4 regions of the Tigheibacillus halophilus genome follow, and region 2 is predicted to be linked to each of the others. Evidence: riboswitches for the same ligand, from Rfam matches in the RefSeq annotation. Region 2 holds a riboswitch; each other region holds the start of a gene.
The links. Region 2 has a riboswitch for thiamine pyrophosphate ahead of ACFSMW_RS18265 (YkoF family thiamine/hydroxymethylpyrimidine-binding protein). Riboswitches for the same ligand answer to the same signal wherever they lie in the genome.
Positions count from the first base shown of each region.

Region 1: linked by a shared signal. The riboswitch ahead of thiW (energy coupling factor transporter S component ThiW) and the one ahead of ACFSMW_RS18265 (YkoF family thiamine/hydroxymethylpyrimidine-binding protein) in region 2 are both predicted to bind thiamine pyrophosphate.
Region 3: linked by a shared signal. The riboswitch ahead of thiM (hydroxyethylthiazole kinase) and the one ahead of ACFSMW_RS18265 (YkoF family thiamine/hydroxymethylpyrimidine-binding protein) in region 2 are both predicted to bind thiamine pyrophosphate.
Region 4: linked by a shared signal. The riboswitch ahead of thiT (energy-coupled thiamine transporter ThiT) and the one ahead of ACFSMW_RS18265 (YkoF family thiamine/hydroxymethylpyrimidine-binding protein) in region 2 are both predicted to bind thiamine pyrophosphate.

Region 1 covers NZ_JBHUIZ010000003.1:396,329-401,147, reverse strand. The annotation lists gene ACFSMW_RS02535 (SDR family oxidoreductase) at 1-29, shown strand, start outside; gene putP (sodium/proline symporter PutP) at 179-1,666, opposite strand; gene ACFSMW_RS02525 (TolB family protein) at 1,852-2,556, opposite strand; TPP riboswitch at 2,611-2,720, shown strand; gene thiW (energy coupling factor transporter S component ThiW) at 2,798-3,289, shown strand; gene thiD (bifunctional hydroxymethylpyrimidine kinase/phosphomethylpyrimidine kinase) at 3,465-4,295, shown strand; gene thiE (thiamine phosphate synthase) at 4,403-4,819, shown strand, end outside.
Region 2 covers NZ_JBHUIZ010000016.1:72,978-77,796, reverse strand. The annotation lists gene ACFSMW_RS18280 (response regulator transcription factor) at 1-251, opposite strand, end outside; TPP riboswitch at 675-782, shown strand; gene ACFSMW_RS18275 (lipoate--protein ligase family protein) at 891-1,706, shown strand; gene lipA (lipoyl synthase) at 1,717-2,670, shown strand; TPP riboswitch at 2,701-2,808, shown strand; gene ACFSMW_RS18265 (YkoF family thiamine/hydroxymethylpyrimidine-binding protein) at 2,914-3,534, shown strand; gene ACFSMW_RS18260 (ECF transporter S component) at 3,515-4,093, shown strand; gene ACFSMW_RS18255 (ABC transporter ATP-binding protein) at 4,090-4,819, shown strand, end outside.
Region 3 covers NZ_JBHUIZ010000009.1:49,336-54,154, reverse strand. The annotation lists gene rplM (50S ribosomal protein L13) at 1-399, opposite strand, end outside; gene tenA (thiaminase II) at 653-1,342, opposite strand; gene ACFSMW_RS10935 (Lin0512 family protein) at 1,435-1,797, opposite strand; gene thiM (hydroxyethylthiazole kinase) at 1,846-2,646, opposite strand; TPP riboswitch at 2,805-2,906, opposite strand; gene truA (tRNA pseudouridine(38-40) synthase TruA) at 2,994-3,746, opposite strand; gene ACFSMW_RS10920 (energy-coupling factor transporter transmembrane component T family protein) at 3,774-4,571, opposite strand; gene ACFSMW_RS10915 (energy-coupling factor ABC transporter ATP-binding protein) at 4,568-4,819, opposite strand, start outside.
Region 4 covers NZ_JBHUIZ010000003.1:459,019-463,837, reverse strand. The annotation lists gene ACFSMW_RS02840 (hypothetical protein) at 1-202, opposite strand, end outside; gene ybaK (Cys-tRNA(Pro) deacylase) at 405-857, opposite strand; gene ACFSMW_RS02830 (hypothetical protein) at 1,130-1,270, opposite strand; gene thiT (energy-coupled thiamine transporter ThiT) at 1,422-2,000, opposite strand; TPP riboswitch at 2,094-2,194, opposite strand; gene ACFSMW_RS02820 (M3 family oligoendopeptidase) at 2,264-4,054, opposite strand; gene ACFSMW_RS02815 (tetratricopeptide repeat protein) at 4,162-4,819, opposite strand, start outside.

The sequences.
Region 1 (4,819 bases), on a different contig from region 2:
TCAATGGAGGATCGTGGACATCTTCATGATATAGAAACGCACGGAACATCATTGGGAGGGTAATGAGTCAACTTGCAATTGAGATATGCAAAAACCCCTGAAAAAATGCGCTATCCCTTTTCTATAACAAAGAAAGTACAAAGGATTAACTTCTTCTTTCCTTGTACTTTCTTTATTTTTATTTTCTTTCTCTATCAAGCATTTCCAATGCTTCCTCAAACTCTTGATCAATCGCTTTATTAGGTTTATGCGTAAGTGCGCTCACTGCCATAGTAACGATAAAGTTTAAAATGAAACCCGGAATGATTTCATACAAGGTGGAAGATAATGCTTCGATGTTCCCCCATACGATAACCGTCACCGCTCCGATAACCATTCCGGAAAGCGCACCGATAGAGTTGATTTTGCGCCAGTACAGTGAAAGCAATATAGTCGGTCCAAACGCTGCTCCGAAACCGGCCCAGGCAAAGCTGACGAGGTCCAATATGGTAGCATTTTTTTCCCAGGCGAAATACATCGCAATCAATGAAATGATCAGAATGGCCATCCTGCCATAGAACACGTACTTCTTATCATCTTCATCATTTTTGATGATGGCTTTATACAGATCTTCCACCAAAGCGGATGAAGTAACGATCAATTGGGAAGAAATAGTGCTCATGATTGCTGCCAGCACTGCTGCCAAGAGAACCCCCGCGATAAATGGGTGAAAAATAATTTGACCCAGCGCAATAAAAATCGCTTCCGGATCACTTAACGAAGCACCCGGATGTTGCTTAAAATACGCGATGCCTATCAGAGCAGTCGCAGATGCTCCAATCAAGCTTAACGCCATCCAGCCAATCCCGATCCTTCTGGCTTGCTTCGTTTCTTTTACCGATTTGATAGCCATGAAGCGGACGATGATATGCGGCTGTCCAAAATAGCCGAGTCCCCAGGCTGCTGATGATATGATAGCAGCAAAAGAAACTCCTTTAACCAAGCTGAAAGCATGCGGGTTCACCGAACGAATAGATTCGGTTGTTTCGCCAAAACCTCCCGTTAGAAAGAAACCGAAGAGCGGCACAAGAATAAGTGCTAAGAACATGATTAGTCCTTGTACAAAGTCCGTGTAGCTCACAGCCAAAAAGCCGCCAAAAAGCGTGTAAGCAATCACTACAGCCGAAACCAAAAGCAAACCGCCATGATAGCTCATATTGAAAGAGCTTTCAAAAAAGACTCCGCCTGCTACCATACCTGATGAAACATAGAAAGTGAAAAAAACCAGGATGATTAGTCCGGAAGCTATTCGCAGGATTTTCGAGTTATCCTTCAATCGGCTGTCTAAATAACTTGGGATGGTGATGGAATTGCTCGATACTTGCGTATATACACGCAAACGCGGCGCGACAAACAGCCAATTCAAATAAGCGCCGATGGTCAACCCTATTGCCATCCAAGCCTCGCTGAGTCCAGATACATAGATGGCGCCGGGAAGCCCCATCAGCAGCCAGCCTGACATGTCAGCGGCTCCCGCACTCAACGCTGTTACAGCTGGGCCGAGTGACCTGCCGCCAAGCATATAATCTGTCAAATTGGCTGTACGGCGATACGCATACCAGCCAATTGCCAGCATGCCAGCCAAATAAATGATGATAGCCAGTAATTGGTATGTGTAATCTGTCATCTTCTTCCCCCTTTTTTTGAATACTTATAGAATAGCATAAAAGCTGTAAGGTTAGTAAATTTTCCCCGTCAGATTCGACAACATATATAACGATGCTCGCAACGTTCGGTAAATTGCTTTCTACAGATAAATATATGCCCCTTTCACCTTCTTTAGTCAGCTACAGCGAAGAAAACAGTGTTATTTCAGCTTTTACATATGCTAAAAACACTACATTGCCCTACTGGAAATGGCTCTAAGACATGCACCTCTTGCTTTTCGCCATTAAAACTGCTGTAATAAAGCAGCTTTCCATCTGTAGATACCTGAAGATCTGACAGCGCAAAACCATGTCTCGTTGTCAATCGCTCATTATGTCCCCCATCAAGTGCAACAACGTAGATATCAAAGTCTTCTTGTGGAGCTCCTTCATTTTCGGCACCCGTCTCATATAATTTACTGTACGCCTTCGCATCCATTCCAACGTAATAGGTTTGTTTGCTATCAGGTGCGAAAGCTGCTGCTGCCACATGCATATCAGCAGGCCCCACTTTTTTCACTTCCCTGCCGTTTTCGTCCGCTACATATAACTCATTTACACCGTTTGCAGATTTGGCAAGATATAGCATATGCTTTCCATCGTTCGCAAATACAGGGCGTTGCAGTTGTTCATCTTTGGAAACGACTATTCTGCTTACATTCTTGCCATCAATATCGGCCTTGTATATGGATTGTTTGCCGTTTACATAATAAGAGAAGATGATTGTCTGATCATCTGGCGAGATGGAGATACTGTCACCTACACCGGTAAAATGCCGATAAGGATCATCGTCTCGAATGACATGGTAATTCACTGCTGAAATCATTTGGCAGGCGCAGCGCGAAAAACTTATTTCAATGATACTATCCATTTCTCATGACAAACTGCTAATCTTTTGTTATCCTAAAAAAGAAGTGAATATTTGTAATACTACTAGGGGTGCCCTAAGCGGGCTGAGAGGAAAGCACCGAGCTTTCCGACTCTTATGAACCTGATCTGGTTAATACCAGCGGAGGGAAGTAGTCGGACAGTAGTCCATGCTATTTCAGCTTACACAAGCCAGGTTCTTCTCACAGAATCTGGCTTTTTTGCGCCCGGAAAGGAGGTTGTCTTTGCACCGAACACGTTTACTCACGACAATGGCCGTCTTTATTGCAATTGGAACAATCGGCTCACAGTTATTATGGTTTCCCGCTGGCATAGCAAAAGCCTATCCAGTGCAGCATGCGGTAAATGTAATGGCCGCAGTGACACTCGGACCATTCCCAGCAGTTGTGATCGCATTTATGATCGGGTTACTCCGCAACATGCTTGGTATTGGCACGCTGATAGCATTTCCCGGTGGTATGATTGGTGCTTTGCTGGCAGGGCTGCTTGCGAGGAAATTCCACCATGCCATATGGGCTGCCGCCGGCGAAATAGTTGGAACTGGTATCATTGGCGCTTTTCTTTCCGTACCATTTGCCAAGCTGTTTTTAGGCAGCAATGATGGCGCCATGTTTTTTGTTCCATCTTTCCTCGTAAGCAGCGTGACAGGGGCATGTATCGGCCTGATTATCGTTTCAAGACTCAAAGGGAAAAGCCCAATCTTCCCACCCCATTAATAGATACACATTTCAAAGATATGGTGTATATATCCCATTGTGCTTGCGTAGTGCAAAGCGAAATTTTATAAATTTTTATCTGAAGCCTTCCGTAAGAGCTGTCGGCTGGAGCTGCAACTTGGGAAGCGGCTTACATAGACGGAACTTGACTAGTGGCTTCTAAGGAGGCAATCAAATGAAAAAAGTATCTTGCGCGCTTACCATCGCTGGGACAGACCCTACTGGCGGGGCAGGAATCCAGGCCGATTTAAAAACGTTTGAAGAGTTGAAGAGTTATGGCATGTCGGTTATCACTTCTGTGGTCGCACAAAATACGACAGGCGTACAGGAATTACATCATATACCGCTTTCAATGCTCAGCAGTCAATTAAACAGTGTCTTTTCAGATATGCCGGTACATGCAGTAAAAACCGGAATGATCGCCGATAAGGAAATGATGCAAGCAGTCGCACAATATTTGCAAGAAGGCCATTTTCCTTATGTGATGGACCCGGTGATGGTAGCCACGAGTGGTGATGCCTTGATTGCGGAAAATTCCCGTCTGTACCTAAGGGACCACCTGCTTCCTTTGACAACATTGGTTACGCCAAATATACACGAGGCCGTATATTTAACGGGAAAGAAAATCGAAACCACAACAGATATGCAGGAAGCGGCAAAACTGCTTGTTGATAAATACGGTGCCGGCGCTGCGCTGATAAAAGGCGGACATATGAAAGGTGACGCAGTTGATTTTTTATATGATGGAAAAGAAATGCACACTTTCACTGCCAAACGAATTGAAACAGAAAATACACATGGTACGGGATGCACTTACTCCGCAGCCGTAACAGCATTTTTAAGCCAGGGCATGCCACTCTTGACATCTGTACGCAAAGCCAAAATGTTTGTTACAGCAGCAATAAGGAATTCTTTTGATATCGGCAATGGCAACGGCCCAACCAACCATTGGGCAGCACGAGAGGAAATGCTATTCCATGAAAGAGAAACCATCCAGGACTTATAATACTAGAAAGCCAATGATATATATCATTTGGCAAATCAGACTGCCGCACATTTCACGGCAAATAAGCTCCCGTTAAGGTACTCTAGCGAAACAGTAAGGAGAATATCATGAAACTTTTCAAAAAAGAATGGTTACGAAAATATTTCATTATGGGTACACAAAATTGCATAAAACAGGATCCGGAACAAATTCTGAGGGAAGCGATTTCTGGAGGTATTACTGCATTTCAATTTCGCGAAAAAGGAAAAGGCTCGCTGACAGGACAAGCGAAGATAGCAATGGCAATGAAACTGCGTGACATCTGCTATAACGAGGATATACCATTTTTCATCAACGATGATGTAGACTTGATCGAATTATTACAAGTGGATGGTGTTCATATTGGGCAGGATGATATTTCCGCAGCAAAGATACGCGAGAAACACCCAAATTTGGCAATAGGGTTATCGGTGTTCAATGATGCCGAACTGGCTGTCAGTCCCTTGTCGCTCATTGATTATATTGGCGCAGGTCCAATTTATCAG
Region 2 (4,819 bases):
GTCTCTCTTTTGGCTGTAAGCATAAGCAATGGGAAATCATAAAAAACCCGCAGCTCCTGGCATAGCTCCCAGCCATCCATATTCGGCATCATGATATCCAATATGACCATATCAGCCTTAATAGATTCCAGCATTGCCAAAGCCTCGACGCCATCACTCGCTTCGTATACGTCAAACCCTTCATCGCGCAACAACAGCTTTATCAATTCTCTTATATGCACATCATCGTCAACGATTAAAATTTTCGCCATATGCATCCATTCCTTTATCCAAAATACCGAACGATTCAAACGTACTTTGTTATAGTAACCGAATCTAAGTCCATTTCCTGTGTGACTGATAGTATCTTACAATCAATTTATGAACTGAATATGAACTCCCTATTTATTATAATACAGGCTGACAAGCACATAAACACGGACGAAGATATGGGGAGCCAAGCTCATTATAGTGTCATACCAAATTTATTATCCTGTCACTTTGCTTTTTCCAAACCTGCCTTCCTCCCCTTATATACTTTCCCTTTTACCATTTGGTTTCATCATTTTCACATTTGATTTTTATATGGTGCAGCCTGACATTCAATTCCTCTGAAGATAGTATATTTTTCAATCTTTTCCTTTACATTCCATTCAAATCTCGTTATGATAAATTTAGAAAACTGCATACGGTAAAATTCGCACTAGGGGAGCTTGTATGATTAGCTGAGAAGAACAATTACGTTCTGACCCTTTGCACCCGATCTGGATAATACCAGCGTGGGGAAGTGCAGTCTTGTATTTATTAAACCAGTGATTAACTGACATGACTGCATTTCTTCCAAGAAATGCAGTTTTTTTATTAACACATAAATCCAACATGCAGCTTATCAAATAGGGAGGTGAGGAACAGTGACAGAAACATGGGGTTTTTTGGATAGTGGATTACACGACGCAGCTACCAATATGGCTCTGGACGAAGCTTTATTAAGATGGCACAGCCAGGGACGCATTCCCCCGACATTGCGGCTATATGGCTGGTCTCGTCCAAGCCTGTCCATTGGACACTTTCAAAAAATGGAATATATCGATTTCGATGGATTGCAAAAACATGGCTGCCAGCTTGTTAGGCGTCTGACTGGCGGAAGTGCTGTTCTGCACGACAATGAGCTTACATACAGCATTGTCATCTCTGAAAACCATCATGCCATCCCAACGTCAATTACAGAAGCTTATCATGTGTTATCAAAAGGAGTGCTTCAGGGCTACAGAAACTTAGGAATAGCAGCTTGCTATGCAACACCTGGGAGAGAACGTGATAAAAACATTACTGCTATATGTTTTGAAAAGACCGCTTACTATGAAATGGTTTTTGAAGGTAAAAAGATATCTGGAAATGCACAAACCCGCAAGCAAGGCACATTGCTCCAGCATGGATCCATTCCTATGAGCATCAATGCACATATGCTATTTGATTTGTTTGCTTTTCCATCTGAAGCAGTACGGCAAAAGAAGAAAAGCCAGTTCATTCAAAAAGCGATCACGATGGATCAAATCAAGCTAAAAAAGCATTCTTACGGCGAAGTGAAGCAAGCGTTTTATACCGGTTTCCAACATGGCCTGGATATATCTCTTCGCCCCATCGTATTAACAAATTCGCAATGGGAGGAAGTGCACTCTCTTGCAAAATCTAACTATCTTCTCGGAACGCTCATGGACGCCAAATAAAAAATCAGAGGTGAACATCATGGTGCAGCAAAAGGAATACATTCGCAAACCGGAATGGTTAAAAATTAAATTAAATACGAACAAATCCTATACTGGCTTAAAAAAATTAATGCGTGAAAAAAGATTGCATACGGTTTGCGAGGAAGCGAAATGTCCTAATATCCATGAATGCTGGAGTGAACGGCAAACTGCAACATTCATGATCCTTGGTGATACATGTACACGCGGTTGCCGCTTTTGTGCGGTCAAAACAGGGTTGCCCAATGAATTGGACTGGGGCGAGCCTGACAGAGTGGCAGACTCTGTCGCCATCATGGGGCTCAAACATGTGGTAGTCACAGCTGTGGCCCGGGATGACTTGAATGATGGAGGCGCAGCCGTATTTGCTGAAACGGTCAACGCCATCCGACAGAAGAATCCAGGTTGCACTATCGAGGTTTTACCTTCAGATATGAAAGGTGATTATGAAAGTTTATATACGCTAATGAACAGCAAGCCGGATATTTTCAACCACAATATCGAAACAGTACGTCGTTTGACAAAACGCGTACGCGCAAAGGCACAGTATGATCGTTCACTTCAACTCTTGCAGCGTGTCAAATTGATTGCACCGCACACACCAACGAAATCCAGCATCATGCTTGGCCTGGGTGAAACAAAAGAAGAGATTGTCCAGGCTATGGATGACTTGCTGGCTCATGGTGTTGACATTATGACGATTGGCCAGTACTTGCAGCCTACCAGAAAGCATTTATTTGTGGAAAAGTACTATCATCCGGATGAATTCGCTGAACTGAAGGAGATCGCCTTGAAAAAGGGATTCCGTCATTGTGAGTCCGGCCCGCTTGTCCGATCTTCTTATCATGCTGATGAACAAGTCAATCGCGGGTCAGCGCAACGTCGGATCCAATATATGAAGGGCTATGAAAAACAAACCGATGAAACAATTGATTTTACGTTCTGACAAAAACTTTTTCTTTTAAAAAAATCTATTCAATGACACCAGGGGAGCTGTACACGGCTGAGAAGGACAATCATTTTGTTCCGACCCTTTGCACCCGATCTGGATAATACCAGCGTGGGGAAGCGTAGTCAATCATGGGCATAAATCTATCACTTATACCCATCTACTAAACTACTGCATTCCTCGCGAATGCATTTTTTTACGTGTACAGTTCTCTTCTGCAAAAAACAGGAGGTATATAATATGTCAAACGAAGCATGTCATTCCGGCGAAATCGTGGGAGTAAGTTTTTCATTACACCCGATGTGCAACCAATTTATCGATATCATTTTAGGAACACTTGAGAAGGTGGATTCCACAAAAGTGTGGATGCGAACGGACGATGTGACGACCACCATCCGCGGCAAAGCAGTTCACGTATTTGATGTATCCAAAGCCATTTTCATAATCGCGGCACAAACAGGCGAACATATCGCTTATCAGGCAACCTACTCTATCGGCTGCCCGGGGGATGCTGCCGGGGATGTTTACCTTGCTGAAGATGATGAACCTGCAAACTTGCAAGCCATTCAAAATATCCAGCAAGAGGTATCTGCCAAATTTTCCTTGTATCCACTTGGAGGGGTGCATTATATGGACATGATTTATAAGCAGATTGACGCGATGAAAGCATACGTCCATGTATCTCCTGCTCATTACTCTACATATCTGAGGGGGAGTGCTTTACACATATTTGATGGTCTGGAAAAAGTTTTCAACCAGACAGTTGCATCGGGGTCCAGCCATACTGTCATGACAGTGACTATTTCAGCCAACAGCCCATCTTTAAAAGGGGGGTCCGCAGATGAAACAATGGCGCTTTAAAGAAATTGTCGTCATGGCTGCATTGTCTGTTGTTTTCGCAGTTGTTTATCTTGCCTTTTTACCTTTAGGGAAGTTATTGGTAGGTTTTTTCGGGCCCATTGGCTATGACTTCATTTTTGGTATTTGGTTCATTGTTTCCACCATAGCGGCTTATATCATTCGAAAACCCGGCGCTGCTTTTTTATCAGAAACGATTGCAGCCATGGTCGAAATGCTGATAGGTAATGCAACCGGACCGATGTTAATCATTACTGGCATGGTCCAAGGCATCGGTGCAGAGGCAGCTTTCGCCATCACGAGATGGCGCAGCTATAACATATGGGTATTAATGTCCGCCGGAGTCGGCTCCGCCCTGACCAGTTTTGTCTACGGTTACTTTGTCAGCGGATATGCTGTCCTTGAAACAGGGTATGTCATGGCTATGCTGGCTACCCGCATGATCAGCGGCGCGTTGATTGCCGGCTTGATCGGTAAAGCTATCAGTGACAATTTGGCTAAAACCGGCGTACTGGACAGTTTCGCTTTAGGAAAAGTATATCGGAGGAAAAATGCAGCATGAACCCATTAGTAAAGATTAACCAGCTCCAGTTGCAGTTTGAAAATCACACAAATCATAAGACATTATCCAACATAAGCTTTGAGGTGGCACATGGCGAAACGCTGCTTCTGCTTGGGCCGAGCGGCTCTGGAAAAAGTACTTTGACACTATGTTTGAACGGTCTATTCCCAAGAGAGTTGGACGGTCAAATGGCTGGTGAAATTCTATTTGACGGAAAACACGCAGCAGCTTTCTTTCCTGGCGAGCTTTCTCAATTGGTCGGTGTCGTTTTCCAAGATCCAGAAACACAATTTTGCATGATGCAAGTTGATGATGAGATTGCATTTGGATTGGAAAACATCGGCACACCTCCAGCAGAAATCGGTCAAAAAATAGATCATGCCTTAGCACTTGTGGACATGTCAGCTTACAAAACATCTACGATCGCAAGCTTATCCGGCGGCCAAAAGCAAAAACTTGCATTGGCTTGTATTCTGGCAATGGAACCTGCCCTGCTAGTACTTGATGAACCGACTGCCAATCTAGACCCAGTCGCAACCAATGAAGTGCTTCAGATCATTAAAAAATTACAACAGAAAACGAATTGTTCCCTTATCGTCATTGAACATCACCTCGATGGCTGGACAGATATCGCTTCCCGATGTGTGCTGTTAAATAAATCAGGAACTATCTTCTTTGATGGCAATCTGAAGGATGCAGTCCTGACACACCATCGACAATTAAAGG
Region 3 (4,819 bases), on a different contig from region 2:
ATGATTATGTTCAGCGCCTCTGTAGACGTGCAATTTTTTACCCATTTTGCGTCCGAGTGATCCTTTAGGCAGCATGCCTTTAACAGCGATCTCCAGCATTTGCTCAGGATATTTTGTACGCATTTCGTCAGCATTGCGGGATTTCAAACCGCCTGGATGACCAGAGTGACGATAGTACATTTTGTCGCTTAGTTTATGACCTGTCAATTCCACTTTTTCAGCATTGATAATGATCACATTGTCACCAGTATCAGCATGTGGTGTATACGTAGGCTTATGCTTGCCGCGAAGAATTGCAGCTACTTCGCTTGCCAAACGTCCAAGACGTTGACCTTCAGCGTCGACAACAAGCCATTTGCGTTCTATATTAGATTCATTAGCCATGAAAGTTGTACGCATGGTAAGTTACCCTCCAAATTAAATTCGTTTCAGTTGATTATTTCTATTTTCAACATAATTAGTTTCCGGGGCTAATCATGGATTTAGAAATAAAATGCCATAAGCTATCATATAACAAGCAAGGCGCGATGTCAAGTTTTATAAAGATTTTCTTTCTTTTGCAAAGGGTTGAGGTTGCTTCCTGTATATCCTGACCTTTTACATGTTTGAAAACCCTTCATATGTCCATTCAAAGACGATAAACAGTCGATATTTAAACAGTAGTTTTTGTATGCTCTCTTTCCGATAGCCACGTTTCAAAGCTGTAAGCCATCTCCCAGAAAGCGAGTTCGTATTCCTTGGATAAGATAAACTGTTGCTTTATCTTTTCTTTTTCAGCATTACTTGCTTCACTTGCTAGTGTATCTAACAAGTCGATCATTTCCTGCGTTGATTCCTGAAACCAATCACTTGCATACGTTTGTATCCAGTTTTCATAGATTTTTTCCTTCGGCTTAGCCTCTTTGTTTTTTAACCCTATATCTGCATATAGCCAGTAGCATGGAAGCATGGAAGCAACGATCTGTGCAAGACTGCCGGACAAAGCTGCACGATACATGTGTGATGTATAAGCATACGCTGTTGGAGCCGGTTTAAAGTTTTTGATGTCTTCGTCTGTAATATGCAAAAGCTTTGCATGTTCCTGGTGAACGGTAAGTTCTGCTTGTGCAGTCCTCCTTGCTTTATCAGCTAATTTCGCGGCGACACTAAAATCATCTGCATGCGCTGCTGCAAATGCATGTACCTTCCCATAATGCTTAAGGTAATAGATATCTTGCATAATATAGTTTTTAAATGTACTTAGCGGCAAATCGCCGCGGACAATTCCTTGGACAAATGGATGATGCAAGCTTAATTCCCAGCTATGTTTGGTTGCTTCCCTTAAGATTTCTGAAAAACGCATAAAAAATGCCCCCTTATTCGTTTATTTGATAAAAACCTTTGCCATGTTCGCCGGCTTGTCATGCCGCCAGCATAAACGTAACCAAAAATGAATCAGTAACCCACTTCAACAACAGCGTTCACAATATACATCAAATCATTTGTATCTTGTTGCTCTTCGAGAAAAATGCCGCTCGTTGTGGCCAAACCGCCTTCCAGTACTTCAACTGACACCGTGCCATATGGAATCATCTGCTTGATCTTTTCTTTATCCAGTTTGTTACGGTCTCTGGGAATACCAAGTTTTACATTCACTTTCATTGCTTGCAGATTTCCATTCGGAAGTATCTTCTTCATGCCTGGCATGGAATTATAATGAATGGCATCGATCACAGCCCTTTCTGCTGCTACATTAACATCCTGCCCGTGCACATCAATACCAGTACCGGTTTCAATAAATAAAAGCGTTTCCATCATTGCTTCTTCCTCCTTTTCAATGCGTAGTCAGCCAGCTCTTTACCGGAATCAAAACACTTTCCTTTCTTCTTCCATTTCCTGTATGCGTTGATACCCCTTCACCTTCTCTTGGTCCAAGGCGTACAACTGATCAAGCAATGCTGGAATAAAAGTCCCTGGGCCTTCAGCTGTTTTCATTGCCAGCTCTGCTGCGATACCATAGCTGGCTGTGGCCCAAACAGCCGCTTCATACATGTCTTGAGTGACACTTGCAAACGCTCCGACGATCGATGTTAGCAGGCATCCGCTTGCAGTGATGTTTTGGAGCATTGGATGGCCATTATCACAAAGGGTCCTTCTCGAACCATCCGAAATTACATCTGTTTTTCCAGTTGCAATGACAATCGTTTTATATTTTTCAGCAACCGCAGCTGCCACATTAGGATCATTTTTTTCAATTGGTGAATCAGGTCCTTTCGTCTCTTTCAAAACATTTCCTAACACAGCAATCTCACCGGCATTTGCCTTGATAACTGCCAATTTCACAGTGCTTAATATTTCTGCAATGACTTCGGTTCTAAAAGTAGTTGCACCAGCAGCGATAGGGTCCAATATGACAGGCACCCCTGCATCATTAGCTGTTTTACCTGCTTTTAACATTGCTTCAGCCCGATCCTCAGTCAGTGTGCCCAAATTCAGTACGACCGCATCGGCATGACGTGCCATTTCCTCCGCTTCTCTTGGAGTATGCGACATAGCAGGCGAAGCACCAATCGCTATCAATCCGTTTGCTGCAAAGTTTGTTGCAACCTCATTTGTAATGTTAAAAATGAACGGGCTGTTTTCTCTTATTTTGGCAATATAATCCATGTTCAACCACTCCTCAAATGAATGTTTAATCAAGAATTCATGACGACAGGACAGTTTCAATAAGTCATCTGTTACAAAGCCTCACCAACCTTCCTGCGCTTGAGTAGAAAATAAAAAAACACCCCAGAAATGGAGTGGTTTATGATACAAGAATAGTATACATGCCATCTCCACTTTCCTACGCTAGTTCGAACTAGATCAGGTTCAAAGGGATCAAGACGCTGTCTTATCTCAGCCAAATGGCACCCCTAGTGGACTGTTTTATTTATTTGTCTTTACTTTACCTTATTTTCTGAATGATGCAAAGTAAAATGATTGCTAGTTTTAATTTACAGCAGATTTACAGATCATTTTACCCGATCATACACGACATGCCACAAATATAACCCCTCCGGTGGTACAGTCTTGCCTGCCAGGCGACGATCCTTTTTTGCAAAAAGATCTGGTATATCTCCCGCTTCCATATTACCCTGCCCGATATCCAGCAATGTGCCAACCAAAATGCGTACCATATTATAAAGATAACCGCTCCCCCGGAAGATGAAAATAAGTTCATTGCCATGCTCTTCGCAGGAGACTTCAAACAGCGTTCTTTCTTTACTTCCTTTTGCTGTTGATTTGGCAGAGGAGAAGGTCGTGAAGTCGTGGGTACCTTCAAAACAGCTGCAGGCACGCTGGACTCGCCCTACATCTAATGTATAAGGAAAATGGTAGGCATAATGACGCTTGAATACATCTGGTTCCTTGGAGCGTGAAACCACGTAATGGTATTCCTTCTCCACCACATCAAAACGGGCATGAAAGGTATCTGGTACACGCATCGCATCTTTAATAAAGATATCATGAGGTACCATGGCATTCAACGCTTGTTTCCAGCTTGCTGCAGACATGATGTTATCCGTCTCAAAATGGATGACTTGGCCTAGCGCATGTACACCACTATCAGTTCTGCCGGAAGCGTAAATGCGAACGGGTTTCCCCTTGTGTATCTTTGTCAGCACCTTTTCAATTTCTCCTTGTACTGTTCGCTTTCCCGGCTGGATTTGATAGCCAGCAAAACCGCTGCCATCATAACTGATCACACATTTGATTTTAGACATGCCTTTCTTTCCTCCTGCAGCAATCTTTTATGATCTTACAAAAAATAATACAATGATAACGGCGATAAATAATATATATATAGCAATATCTATACCGCTTATCTTCAATTCCCGCAGTTTAGAGCGTCCTTCTCCCCCTTGGTACCCTCTTGCCTCCATCGCCATGGCAAGCTCCTCAGCACGCTTAAATGCACTGACAAACAAGGGAACTAGCAACGGGACAACCGCTTTGATCCGCTCTTTGATCGGACCCGTGCGGAAATCGACACCTCTGGAGGCTTGCGCCTTGGATATTTTTTCTGTTTCCTGCATTAAGGTGGGAATGAACCGCAAAGAAATGGACATCATCAGGGCGAGCTCATGCACCGGGAATTTCACTTTTTTCAGAGGACCTAGCATGACTTCGATGGCATCGGTAATTTCGATCGGCGTTGTCGTCAGGGTCAACAGCGAAGTGACGACAATCAACAAAAAGAAACGCATGGAAATAGCAAAGCCCTGTATGATGCCCCCTGTATACACTTTGAATGAAAATATTTCAAACGCTACAGCCCCCTCCTTCGTAACAATCAGATGCAGTAAAAAGGTAAACACGATCAGAAACCAAATTGGCGTCAGCCCTTTTAAAATGTAACGGATCGGCACACGTGACATCAGTACACTCAACACAGCGAATATTGTAAGCAACGCATAGCTTGCAAGGTTATTAGCAAAAAACACAAAGATGACGAAAAAGAAAATGATCGTTATCTTTGTTCGGGGGTCGAGCCGGTGGACAACTGATCTTCCAGGAACATATTGGCCGATAATCATCATATTATTCATTGCCTGTCCCCCTTTTTCACAATCGCACAAATTTGCTCTGCCAGCCGACCTGGCGTCTGGTGTTCGAAAGGAAGGTCAATTGCAAATTTTTTCTCGAACTGATGGATGAAAGAAATGATTTCAGGGACATCCAAATGGACGGCATTCAAAGCACCTTCCTGGGTCAATATCTCAGCAGGAGCACCTTCCATATACTTTCTGCCTTTGTTTAAAATCAATACGTGGTCTGCGTATTTCACCGCGTCTTC
Region 4 (4,819 bases), on a different contig from region 2:
AAATATTGAACAATTCTTGTGCTGCTACCAGATTTGCCTGGAAAATCGCTGTAAAACCAGCAAGAAGACTGCCTTTATAACAAAGAGCGATGACAAACGTGCCAACCAAGGTAGGCAGCACAACCCCTTTGCGGAATATCATCGTCAGGATAATCACCAATGTGAATAAACCGTATACCCAATGAGAAAGTGTCAACTCCACATTCAACCCACCTTTTCACATCAACTGTGCTTTAGTCTATGCGGATGAGCCAAATGCGGTGCGGAGATATTTATGCAAGTGTTGCAGAGATTTGGCATGTTGCATGAAGTGAAATCAGGCAGCGTGGCAGAATTCTTTAGAGAAGCCTAATAATTAGAGGACATCTTCGGGTTATTCAAAATGCTTCTCAACCCATGCAAAATCACATGGTAAGGTTTCCAAATACTGCATCTGTCATTTGCTGTAAGTCATCAGGTGACAGCTCTACTTGCAGGCCTCTTTTCCCAGCGGATATGATGATCGTATCTTGTGATTCAGCATCAGATGACAAATAGGTCGGATAGTGCTTTTTCATTCCGATGGGTGAACAGCCACCCCGGATGTAACCGGTTGTCTCCTCCAGTTTTTTCATCGGTAGCATGTCCACTTTTTTATTGTCACTGATTTTAGCGGCTGCTTTTAAATCCAACTCCCTCTCAGAAGGGATACACGCGATGATCACACCTGTTTTATCCCCCACGGCGGCCAATGTTTTAAAAATCTTGTGGTATGGTTTACCTGTTTTATCCGCCACTGACATAGCATCCAGGTGCTTTTCGTCCCATTGGTATTCATGAATATAATAATTGATTTTTTCTTTATCCAAAATGCGCATTACATTTGTTTTATGGATTTTTTTCTTTTTCAATTTCATTCCTCCCAAGTATCAGGATTATATAAAATTCGGCCTATAAATGAGACACGGTTAGCTACCGTTTAAAATATATGATCTCTTTTCTTGAAAAGCCTAAACAAAGCAATGTACCTGTTTCCTCTCCAAGTGGAACCATATATCCCTTCTATAATTTTTGCTCCTTGTCACGCTCACAGTATTTCCTGTTATATGAAATACCCCCATGATATGCCAAATCCCAAGTTAAAGGTTTGCTAATTCTTTTTCACTGCTGCCTCTTTTATCGCACATTCATTGCATAATAGTTTTCCATCCTTTTGCTCCCCATCAAAAAAACCATTTTCACAATAAACATTCTGACCACAACAATGGCATTGGCCAATTAGTTCTCTCATACAAATCCCTCCTGATGCTATTATACAATAAAAATGAAAACAGTTAATTCAATGATTCAGTATTCCATAAATTTTCTGTTCGATCATCCACAGAAAAAAGACTGCCATTTGAAACAGCAGTCGTTCGTGTGAGCGAAGAAGTATATTTCAGTCAGGCAGCAGCATGCAAAAGCGATTTCGGCTGCTTGTGAAACAGGAAAAAAATCGCAACTGTACAAATGATAAATGACGGAACCATGTACGATGCATTATAAACAAGTGAATAAATCCAAATATTATTCCAGCCTGCCGGCATAAATTTGGCAAAGAAAACGGCACCAGCGATCAGATGCGCGGCCATTCGTAAAATTGAACCAAGCAAAACGCCAAGCATGATGTAAGTGAAGTACGCTTTCTTATTGCCATGCTTGACAGCGTCTTTGATTTTAGCGGCGAATATACCTGCAAATCCAAGTACAGTAAATGCGACGGCGTAATCAATGAGGCCTTGCAATGGTACTAGTACATAACCTCCAAATGGAATCTGTAAGATTCCCCACAGAAATCCTGCCGTTAGCCCGCCTTTTAATCCCCAGCGGAATGCCACAATGAATATTGGAATCATTGCGAAGGAAATCGATCCTCCCTGGGCCCAAATTTTAAATTGCAAAAATGGTATCATATCAAGTGCCAATGCCAAAGCCGTAAAAATGGCTACTTCTATCATGAATAATGTCTTGTTAGAATTCATATCCCATCAATCCCCCTTTTTTTAAACACAAAAAAAGCAATGCCAGGGGAAGCTTTTCCTGATGGGGATTTCGCTCACGGCATTGCTATTATCCATCAAAAAAGCCACCATTCCTACGCTAGAATTAACTAACAGGTTCGAAGGGTCTGAACGCTATGTTCACTCTCAGCCATTTGGCTCCCCCTGAAGGCTTCTTGCATATTCGCTTTTCTTGTTACTTACATTGTAGCCTGTAAACACTTAAAAATCAAGCTGTATCGAAACTATTCTGTCAGTTTGAGAAATTCCTCCACATCCTCTACACATAGCTGAATAGCTTTTTCCCAAAAATCCGTTTTTGTCAGATCGACGTTCAGATGTTTTTTCGCCAAATCTTCCACTTTCATTCGGCCAGTATCCTGCAAAAGCGCAATATACGCATCCTCGAATTCGCTTCCTTGTTCCAAAGCGTGAGCATAGATGCCCAGGCTAAACAAATATCCGAACGTATATGGGAAATTGTAAAACGGTGTGCCGGTTTTGTGAAAATGCAGTTTTGACGCCCAAAACATTGGATCATATTCATCAAGCGCATCACAATAAGCTTCTTTTTGGGCTTCCAGCATCAATTCATTTAGTTTATCTACTGGTACCATACCAAGTTTTCTTTCTTCGTAAAATTTTAATTCGAATAGGAAGCGGGCATGGATGTTCATGAAGAAAGTGATTCCCCGTCGTACTTTGTCTTCTAGCAATACTACTTTTTCTTCTTTCGTCCCGGCCTGCTTCACAGCTGCATCTGCCAATATCATTTCAGCGAATGTTGAAGCAGTTTCAGCCACATTCATGGCGTAGCCTTGGTTCATGATGTGCAAATCATTCATCACATGCTGATGAAAACCGTGCCCCAGTTCATGTGCCAGCGTAGCGATATTAGACTTGGATCCGGAAAATGTCATGAAGATGCGGGTCTGCTTTTTATTTGGAAAACTGGTACAAAACCCTCCCGGGCGTTTGCCTGCTCTATCTTCGGCTTCTATCCAGCGGTTTTCGAAAGCCATTTTCGCAAAGTCGGCCATTTTCGGACTGAATTGTTTAAACTGTTCAACGATGAGATGTGCCCCCGACGTGAAAGAAACCTTTGTTTCATTTTTTCCTAATGGTGCCCCTATATCAAACGTACTTAATTTTTCCAAGCCGAGCAGTTTGGCTTTTCTATTTAAGAATGCCACAAATGGTGCTTTATTTTGTTCAATCGCCGCCCACATCGCGTCCAGTGTTGCCTGCTGCATACGATTGTTTGTCAGTGGTTCCTTCAATACATCATCCCAGCCGCGGTGTTGATACATCTGTAAACGGAAGCCAGCCAAATGATTCAACGTTTGCCCAAACAAGGACGCATTTTTTTGCCACTCGTTCTGGATTTTTTCAAACATATTTTTTCGCTTACGTCGCTCAGCACTGGACATCTGATTGGAGGCCTGGCCCATAGAATAATGTTTTGTTTTACCATTTTCCTCCACATTGACCTTCATACTGCCAACAACAGTTTCGTACATTTGATTCCACGCATGATAGCCATCGACTGCTAAATCATTGATCAATATTTCTTGATCCGAAGGCAATAATTCTTTGGCCTCACGCCTTGCTTCTGTAAGCGCAAAAGCAATTTCTTCCAATTCCGGGGTTTTTATCATTTTTTCCCAGGAAGCATCGTCAATTTCTTTTAGTTTTTGGTCGAGCTTCGTGCCAACAGCTCCCATCTTTGCGCTTAAATCACCGCGTTTCGCGACCAAAACAGCAGCATTGCTGTCATCCACGTCTTGGGCACTGAGACAGCTGATATAAGCGAAAACATCGCGCAGTCTTTTTCGAATTGGTGTCAACTGTTCTATAATGGATACCAGTTTCATTCCTGTAGCAGATGATGGATGAAATCGATCGATTTCATCCTTTACACTAGCTATCTCTTGCGTCAAAGCTGACATGGTATCCCTTAACTCCCCAGACTTGCTTCCTCCGGTAAAAATTTGATCCAAATCCCATGTTGGTATGTATTCCTCGGTTACTTCCATCCAATCTCTCCTCCTAGAAAAATATATTTTCATTATAACGATATATCTGACAAAAGACTAAAAACTAGACTTAAAAATAACAGACAACGCATAAAAGTTGTCTGTCCTTAAAATCCTTGCGATTTTTTGCTTTGTTCTACTAATTTATTTTCATATTTTCTTTTCTGTTTGGGCAGATGCATATCAAAAAAAGCAATGACATCTGCTAGGGCGTTCTCCAGCAGTTCTGGATCATTCGCAGCTTCAAGCGCCGCGATTGCTTTGTCATAAGTCTGTGCAGCACGGTTTATTTCTGATTTTTTCTTATGTTCCAGGCAATATCCGTATTGCATATAGATCATTCCCAGCTTCCGATTTTCACTCTGCTTACTGTCTGCATAAATTCGAATAGCATGCTCGTATAGGGGCAACGCCTCATCAAGCATTCCTTTATCAAAATAATAAAATGCCATTTCTGTTAATGCTTCTGCGTGCGTGTAGGTTTCCTCCAATGAAGTCTCTGTAATTTCATCCAGAGCCTGTTTTAGATAACTTACAGCTTTTTCATCTGCTTCTCTGCTCCCATATATTTTCCCAATGCTGATCAAACTGTGTATGCGTAAATTTTCCTGCTCTTTTTCCGGGGACATTTCAATCACTTTCAAATGAAAATTCACCGCATCCTGCACCTGATTCATTGCTGCATAAAGCATTCCGAGTTTAAAATGAAGAAAAAGGATCATATGTTGATCACGTTCCTCTCCACCGTGAAAATGTTCCAGTGCC